Regions from separate parts of the Paenarthrobacter sp. CCNWLY172 genome, predicted to be linked through region 2. Evidence: predicted binding sites of a transcription regulator. Region 2 holds the regulator's gene; the other holds the start of a gene.
What was found. The regulator HrcA, encoded in region 2, represses chaperone genes, less so after heat shock. The targets are predictions, from matches to a motif close to TTNGCACTCGNNNNNNNCGAGTGCNAA.
Positions count from the first base shown of each region.

Region 1: groL (chaperonin GroEL) is a predicted target of HrcA. The motif match lies at 2,208-2,234, and genes of this name have one in related genera.

Region 1 covers NZ_JBBEGB010000011.1:140,355-144,536, forward strand. Annotated here, with positions in the region: gene WBN73_RS17300 (ribonuclease HI family protein) at 1-251, opposite strand, end outside; gene groL (chaperonin GroEL) at 399-2,024, opposite strand; gene WBN73_RS17310 (cold-shock protein) at 2,348-2,551, opposite strand; gene WBN73_RS17315 (LytR C-terminal domain-containing protein) at 2,724-3,332, opposite strand; gene WBN73_RS17320 (DUF3263 domain-containing protein) at 3,382-3,717, opposite strand; gene WBN73_RS17325 (uracil-DNA glycosylase) at 3,824-4,182, shown strand, end outside.
Region 2 covers NZ_JBBEGB010000006.1:103,094-107,275, forward strand. Annotated here, with positions in the region: gene WBN73_RS11065 (DUF3097 domain-containing protein) at 89-940, opposite strand; gene hrcA (heat-inducible transcriptional repressor HrcA) at 1,119-2,126, shown strand; gene dnaJ (molecular chaperone DnaJ) at 2,177-3,304, shown strand; gene WBN73_RS11080 (16S rRNA (uracil(1498)-N(3))-methyltransferase) at 3,307-4,071, shown strand; gene WBN73_RS11085 (GerMN domain-containing protein) at 4,132-4,182, opposite strand, start outside.

The DNA of each region.
Region 1 (4,182 bases), on a different contig from region 2:
CGCTTCCATCCCGGCATCCACTTGCTGATGCAGTTGATGACGTACTGGCTGTCGCAGAGGATCAGCAAGTCCTCCTCCGGCACATGTGCCGTGGAACGGAACAGATCCAGGACGGCCATGAGTTCACCCTGGTTGTTGGTGCCGTGCGGCCAACCTCCTGCGCGCCAACAGGAGTCATCAACGTACCAGGCCCAACCGGCCGGCCCAGGATTGCCGAGGGCGGACCCATCGGCGGCAGCAATAATCGTCATGATCTTAATCCTGCCAGACCCCACCGACACTGAATCCGTGATAGGAGCCCCACCACACAGCAAAACGGCGGCCCCCACCAGGTGGGGACCGCCGTCGCTTGCTCTAAAGCGTGACGCTTGGGCGCTGTATTGCTACAGCGTGGGGGCTTAGAAGCCGCCCATGCCGCCCATGTCGTCGCCGCCGGCGGCCGGAGCTTTCTTCTCAGGCTTGTCGGCAACTACAGCCTCGGTGGTCAGGAACAGACCAGCGATGGAAGCAGCGTTCTGGAGAGCCGAGCGGGTGACCTTTACGGGGTCGTTCACACCGGCAGCCAGAAGGTCTTCGTAGACGCCCGTGGCAGCGTTCAGGCCGTGGCCGGAAGGCAGGCCGCGAACCTTGTCCACCACAACGCCGGGCTCGAGGCCGGCGTTGAAGGCGATCTGCTTCAGCGGAGCGTCGATGGCAACCTTGACGATGTTGGCACCCGTTGCCTCGTCACCCTGGAGGGTGAGGTTGGCGAATGCCTTGGCGCCGGCCTGGATGAGGGCTACGCCACCACCGGCAACGATGCCTTCTTCAACAGCAGCCTTGGCGTTGCGGACTGCGTCCTCAATGCGGTGCTTGCGTTCCTTGAGCTCAACTTCGGTTGCGGCACCGGCCTTGATGACTGCAACGCCGCCGGCCAGCTTGGCCAGGCGCTCCTGCAGCTTCTCGCGGTCGTAGTCGGAGTCGGAGTTCTCGATCTCGGCGCGGATCTGGGCCACACGGCCTGCGATCTGCTCGGCGTCGCCGGCACCTTCAACGATGGTGGTCTCGTCCTTGGTGACAACAACCTTGCGGGCGGTGCCGAGGAGTTCCAGGCCGGCGTTTTCGAGCTTGAGGCCAACTTCTTCGGAGATGACCTGGCCACCGGTGAGGATGGCGATGTCGGCCAGCTGCGCCTTGCGGCGGTCACCGAAGCCCGGAGCCTTGACGGCGACAGACTTGAACGTGCCACGGATCTTGTTGACGATCAGGGTGGCCAGGGCTTCGCCCTCGATGTCTTCGGCAATGATCAGCAGCGGCTTGTTGGACTGCATGACCTTCTCCAGAACCGTGACGAGTTCCTTCACGTTGGAGATCTTGGAGTTGACGATCAGGATGTACGGGTCTTCGAGGACCGTTTCCTGGCGCTCTGCGTCGGTGACGAAGTAAGCGGAGATGTAGCCCTTGTCGAAGCGCATGCCCTCGGTGAGCTCGAGCTCCAGGCCGAAGGTGTTGGATTCCTCGACCGTGATGACGCCTTCCTTGCCCACCTTGTCCAGGGCTTCGGCGATGAGGCTGCCGATTTCCGGGTCACCGGCGGAGATGGAAGCCGTAGCGGCGATCTCTTCCTTGGTTTCGATCTCCTTGGCGGAGGCCAGCAGTTCGCTGATGACTGCCTCAACAGCCTTCTCGATGCCGCGCTTGAGGGACAGCGGGTCGGCGCCGGCGGCAACGTTGCGCAGGCCTTCCTTCACCAGTGCCTGGGCGAGGACGGTTGCAGTGGTAGTACCGTCGCCAGCGACGTCATCCGTCTTCTTGGCAACTTCCTTGACCAGTTCTGCACCGATCTTCTCGTAAGGGTCGTCCAGTTCGATCTCCTTGGCGATGGAAACACCATCGTTGGTGATCGTGGGGGCGCCCCACTTCTTTTCGAGGACGACGTTGCGTCCACGCGGGCCGAGGGTGACCTTGACGGCGTCTGCGAGGATGTTCAGGCCCCGCTCGAGGCCGCGGCGTGCCTCTTCATCAAATGCAATGATCTTGGCCATAACGGCGGTAGTCCTTTCGGGACAGTCGTTAAGAAGGTACCTGTCAGATGGGGTGCCCGCGACGGACGGTCTTTCGCTCGCAGCCTCTGTATGCCCCGCGCTCCGGACCTCACCCCACCAAGGTGTTTCTTGATCCTCCGCTGGAACGAATGCCGCCCAACGCCGGGGTAACCCGGCCTGGACTTAGCAGTCGAACCATAGGAGTGCTAAATCAATAATTAGCACTCGACCGGGGAGAGTGCAAGCAGAGATGCCACTTTGCTCTATAAACAAAGGGCTTTCAGCCGAGGGCTGACGGAGAGGGAGCGAAATCCTGCAAGAAGCTATGCGACGCGCACACCTTCGGCTTGCGGACCCTTTTGCCCCTCCCCCAGTTCAAACTCAACCCGCTGGCCCTCTTCAAGGGCGCGGAAGCCGTCCATTTGGATGGCGGACCAGTGTACAAAGACGTCGTCACCCGACTCATCCACAGTGATGAATCCGTAGCCTTTTTCGGCGTTGAACCATTTGACGGTTCCCAATGCCATGATGCCCACACTTTCGCAGTAGCCAAGACCGGTTGCCGGGATCTCCGTACCGGAATCAATCCACTGTAACCACAGTCACTCTGCCGGCGCTCCCGTGGAGGCCCGGGGCATCACTTTTGTTATTGAGGCTTAACCGGGTTGGGGCTCAAGACCCACCGGGAAGGCCGAGGGTTTACTGGTAGCCAGGTCCTGCTACAACCACCAACTGCTGCTGCACCTCGGGCGACTCAAGGATCGTCTGGATGCCCAACAAGGTGCCCAACGCCTCGGCGTTGACCTTCTGCTCAGGCGCGTTGTAGAAGATCACGGATGTCTGCTGCGGCAGGCCGCCCCAGTTGCCCACGGTGCTGAGTGTCCAACCGTCGGCTTCCACCAGACCGGCCACGCGGCCAGCCAAGCCAGCGGTGCCGGCACCGTTGTACACGGCAACCGGGGTGGACTTGTCCACCGGTGCGGAGGACGGCGTTGCGGACGGGCTCCCTGACGGTGTCGGCTCGCTGGAAGCGGACGGTGCACTGCTGGATTCGCCCGGTGCCGCCGACGGCGACGAATCAGTCTGCTGCGGCGCCGGCGTCGAGACGCTGGGCGCGGCATTGGGAGCCACCACGCCGAGGTTCGGAAGGACCAGGAAGGCCACCAACCCCAAAACCAGGGCCACAGCCCCAACAGTCAGGACCGGCCACAACGTGGGGCGTGTGGTTTCCTGGGCGTCCCGGTGAACGCCCTGCCGCGAGGTGTTCTGCGGGACCTGGTCGAATTCGTCCTTGGCATATTTGGTCATGGTGAAGCGTTGTCCTTGCTGGTTGCTGCTGACAGATCAGCCTGGCGATTTACGCGTCGGACCCCAAGCGACGTGCCGTCCGCGCACGCTGGCGGGACGTACGTAGTCTACGCAATCTCTTGACGAGCATGGGATCGTGGGCCAACGCGTCTTCGGTATCTATCAGCGCGTTGAGGATCTGGTAATAGTGTGTTGCCGAGAGATCGAACAGCTCACGGATGGCCTGTTCCTTGGCCCCTGAGTACTTCCACCACTGCCGTTCCAGGGCCAGCATCTGCTGGTCCCGTTCGCTGAGCGGAGAGTCACTGCGGATCCCGGCCGCAAGGTCTGCAAGGGCAAACCCTGTTGACTGCGGCGCCATCGGTTCCGGTGCTGGTTCTGCCACGGCACACTCCTTCGACGCGTGTTGGGGGAAAATGTCCTACCCCTATGTTACGGGCGAATAACAACGCTGTCATTCGCCGGTCCGGGATTGCGCGGGAGACAATGGCGTGGTGAATGGCGAGGATGCACTCTTTGACCTTGAGCCGGACAACCTGGACCAGACAGGTTTTGCCGAGCTCCCTGACCGCCCACTGGAACACCTGATGGCCCCCGACTGGGCCGATGCCCTGCGGCCCGTGGAAGGTGAGCTGCGAAGCGCCTTGGACTTCGTCGCGACCCAAGCCAAGAACGGTACCCACGTCCTCCCGTCGGCCGGCCACCTACTGCGCGCCTTCCAGCAGCCGCTGGCAGAGGTCAAAGTACTGATCCTGGGCCAAGACCCCTACCCCACGCCGGGACACGCCGTAGGGCTCTCCTTTGCAGTCTCCGCACAGACGCGGCCCATCCCGCGCAGCCTCGCCAATAT
Region 2 (4,182 bases):
GTTGCTGTCCCAGAATACCGGCCCCGGCAGGCTTCCCGGGACAAACGCCACGATGACACGTCAGTTGCTGCTGCTTTGAGGCCAAAGGTCAGGGAACTGTGAGGAAGTCGATGACTTCCTCCACGCGGCCCAGCAGCGAGGCCTCAAGGTCGGCGTAGCTGCGAACCGCACCAAGAAGACGTTGCCAGCCCAGTCCTACATCCTCAGCGGTCTCGTGAGGCCACCCGAAGGCGGTGAGAATCCCGGTCTTCCAGTCGGTGCCGCGGGGTACGGACGGCCAGGCCTCAATTCCCAGAACTTTGGGCCTGATGGCCTGCCAGACATCGATGTAGGGATGGCCGACAATCAGGACGTTTCCTGCGGCGCCGGGCACAGTCATGGCGTCAGCTGCGATGCGGGACTCTTTGGAGCCGGCCACGAGGTGGTCCACCAGGATGCCGAGGCGCCGGCCGGGCCCGGGGTTAAAGGCGGAGATTGCCGACTTGAGGTCATCGACTCCGTGCAGGGGCTCCACCACAATGCCCTCGACGCGAAGATCGTCGCCCCAGACTTTCTCGACGAGTTCGGCGTCGTGTTTTCCCTCCACCCAAATGCGGCTGGCTTTGGCCACCTGGGCGCGTTGTCCTTCAACCTTCACCGAACCCGACGCCGTGCGACCGGCCTGAACGGGCGGCGTCGATTGTCGGGGGGCCGGGGGCATCAAGCGGATGGGCTGCCCCTCGAGCAGGAAGCCAAATCCGAGCTGGAACGACTTCGTCTTCCCCCGCCTGTCCTCGAGGGACACGATGTGCATGCCGCCGGTCTTCTCGACCCGGGTGACTTCGCCCACCCAGCCTGATTGGACATCTTCGAGGACCATCCCGCGTTGTACAGCTACCTCCGGCAGTTGCCGTTTGGCGGGAGCTGACAGATCCTGCGGACCCCACGTGTCGAAAGCCAAGGAGTTCCTACCTTTTGTGCTGGGTTGAATTGTTCAGTGTTGGTTTGTGCTGGCTTGGGAAAGGAAAGTTCAATGCTAGCAACGGGTTGGCTCATACTAGACTGGTTAGCACTTGGGCATGTTGAGTGCTAAGTGGACCCGGTCTCAGAGACCACGGCAGTCGTCAGGAGGTGGAGCAATGAGTGAGCCACGCAAATTGGAAGTGCTGCGTGCCATCGTTGAAGATTACGTGCATTCACGGGAGCCTGTTGGATCGAAGGCCCTTGTTGAACGGCACCATCTTGGAGTTTCAAGCGCCACCATCCGTAACGACATGGCCGTTCTGGAAGAAGAAGGCCTCATTGCAGCGCCCCACACCAGTGCCGGTCGCATTCCCACCGACAAGGGCTACCGCCTTTTCGTCGATCGCATCTCCCAAGTCAAGCCCCTTTCGGCCGCCGAGCGGAGGGCCATCCACTCGCTGCTTGAAGGCCCTGATGATGTAGACGACATCCTGGAGCGCACGGTAAGGCTTCTGTCCCAACTGACCAACCAGGTCGCCGTCGTGCAGTATCCGCACTCCAACCGCGCCTTGGTACGGCATGTTGAGTTCGTCCTGTTGGCACCACAACAAGTGTTGGTGGTGCTGATTGCCGATACCGGCAGCGTCAGCCAGAAGGTCATCGACGCTGGTTCGGACGTGGGCGACGACGCTTTGATGCGATTGAGATCCCGCTTCCTGGGCAGCATCGCAGGGACGCAACTGGCCCTGTTGCCGCAGGTGCTTCCGTCGGTGATTGCCCTGTGTCCGCCGGAGCTTCGGGGGCTGGCCCAGACGTTGGCCAACGGACTGCAGGCCTTGAGCGACAACAGCCGCGAAGAACGCATCCTGATGGCCGGTACGGCCAACCTTGCCAGGTCCAACGTGGACTTCCCCTTGAGCATCGGTCCGGTGCTGGAAGCCCTTGAGGAACAAGTTGTCATGCTTCGGTTGTTGTCAGACATGGGGGATGACCCCAGGGGCGTCACCGTGAGTATCGGCCGGGAGAATCCCTACGACGGATTGGCTGAGGCTTCCGTTGTGGCCACCGGATACGGTTCCGGTGCCAAGGTGGGGATCCTGGGCCCAACCCGCATGGATTACCCCACTACCATGGCCGCAGTCCGGGCCGTGGCCCGTTACCTTTCACGCATTCTTGGCGGCTGAACGCCGTCCCGAAGAAACATCCGCAGTACAACAAGGAAGAGATACCGACTTTGAGCAGCCACTATGACGTTTTGGGAGTCTCGCCGGAAGCCACCGGGGAAGAGATCAAAAAGGCGTACCGCAAGTTGGCGCGGAAACTCCACCCGGACGTAAACCCAGGTGAGGATGTCGCGGAGCAGTTTAAGGCCGTGACCCATGCTTATGAGGTGCTGTCCGATCCCCAGAAGCGCCGCGTCTACGACGCCACCGGCAATGAGAATGGAACGGACAGCGGGTTTGGCGGCGGATATTCCGGCCAGGGCTTCGCGTTCCAGGACATCTTCGATACGTTCTTTGGTGGCGGCGGCGGTCACGGCGGGCCGGCCTCCCGTGTCCGACGCGGCCAGGACGCACTTATCAGTGTCCGCATTGACCTGAAGGACGCCGTTTTCGGCGTCAACAAGAAGCTCGAAGTGGACACGGCCGTGACCTGCCCCACCTGTGACGGCAGCTGCTGCCGACCGGGCACCCACCCGGAACGTTGTGACATCTGTGGCGGCAGCGGCCAGGTCCAGCGCGCTGTCCGGTCCATCCTTGGCCAGGTCATGACCGCTGCCCCCTGCGGTTCCTGCGAGGGCTTCGGAACGGTCATCAAAGACCCCTGCAATGAGTGCAACGGCCAAGGCCGCATCCGCAGTCGCCGTTCCCTGACCATCAAGGTTCCTGCCGGTGTTGCCACCGGTACGCGCATCCAGTTGTCCGGCCAAGGCGAAGCAGGACCCGCAGGCGGCCCGTCCGGCGACCTCTACGTGGAGATCCGCGTCAACAACGATTCCATGTTCATGCGCGAAGGCGACGACCTCCATGCTACCCTCAGCGTGCCCATGACGGCCGCAGCGCTGGGTACGGAGTTGCAGTTGGATACTTTCGACGGCGCGCAGGACATTGATGTGAAGGCCGGAACCCAGTCAGGGGAGATCATCACCCTTCGGGGCCTGGGCGTCACGCACCTGCGTGGTTATGGCCGTGGCGACCTTAAGGTACACCTCCACGTTGAAACGCCGAGCAAGCTGGATCCTGCGCAGGAAGAATTGCTGCAGCAGCTCGCCAAGCTTCGCGGGGAGCAGTTCACTGAAGGAAAGCTTGTGGCCAGCGGCGGAATGTTCGCCAAGCTTCGGGACAAGCTCGGTAACCTGTAGCGGTGAGCAACCCCGTTTTCTTCACGTCGGCCGGCAGCCTCAGCGATGTCATACCCGGCGGCACGTTCGTGCTGGAAGGTCCAGAGGCACGGCACGCGGTTACGGTCAAGCGACTTGGTGTGGGAGAGCCCGTTGACATAGCCGATGGTGCCGGCGCGCGGTTGACCGGCACGGTCGCCGCGGCCGGGCCCGCCGGCCTCGTCGTCACTGCCTCCGACATGGCCTTTGAAGAACAGCCGGACGTCCGGCTGGTACTGGTCCAGGCCCTGGCCAAGGGCGATCGCGACGAACTTGCCATCGAAACGGCCACGGAGCTCGGAATCGACGCTGTGCTCCCGTGGCAGTCAGAGCGTTCCATTGTTCGATGGAAAGGCGATCGCGCAGCAAAGGCCCATGCGAAGTGGGAATCAGTGGTTGCTGCCGCCGCCAAGCAGGCCCGGCGGGCATGGATCCCCGAGGTGCGGACCATGGTGGACACCGGGTCCCTGGCGAAAGCCGTTGCCCAGTCTGACCTTGCCATCATCCTGCATGAAGACGCCAAGAATCCTTTGCGGACCATTCTTGTAGAGCTGGCGGCAACCAAGGCCACCTCACCCCGCGAGGTGCTGTTGATAGTGGGGCCCGAGGGTGGGATCTCGCCCCGCGAAGTGACGCGGCTCAGTGATGCCGGCGCCGTGACGGCTCTCTTGGGGCATCATGTCTTGAGGTCGTCGACGGCGGGACCTGCCGCCGTCGTGCTTGCGAGCGACATCCTGGGCCGCTGGTAGCGCTGCAGCCGGGCGGCCTTGGTCCGCTTCCGGCTCCGGGCAGCTACCGACCGTGAACAGCTACCCGACCCTGAACAGCCGCGTGTCGGTGCTTGTCGCGATGATGTCTCC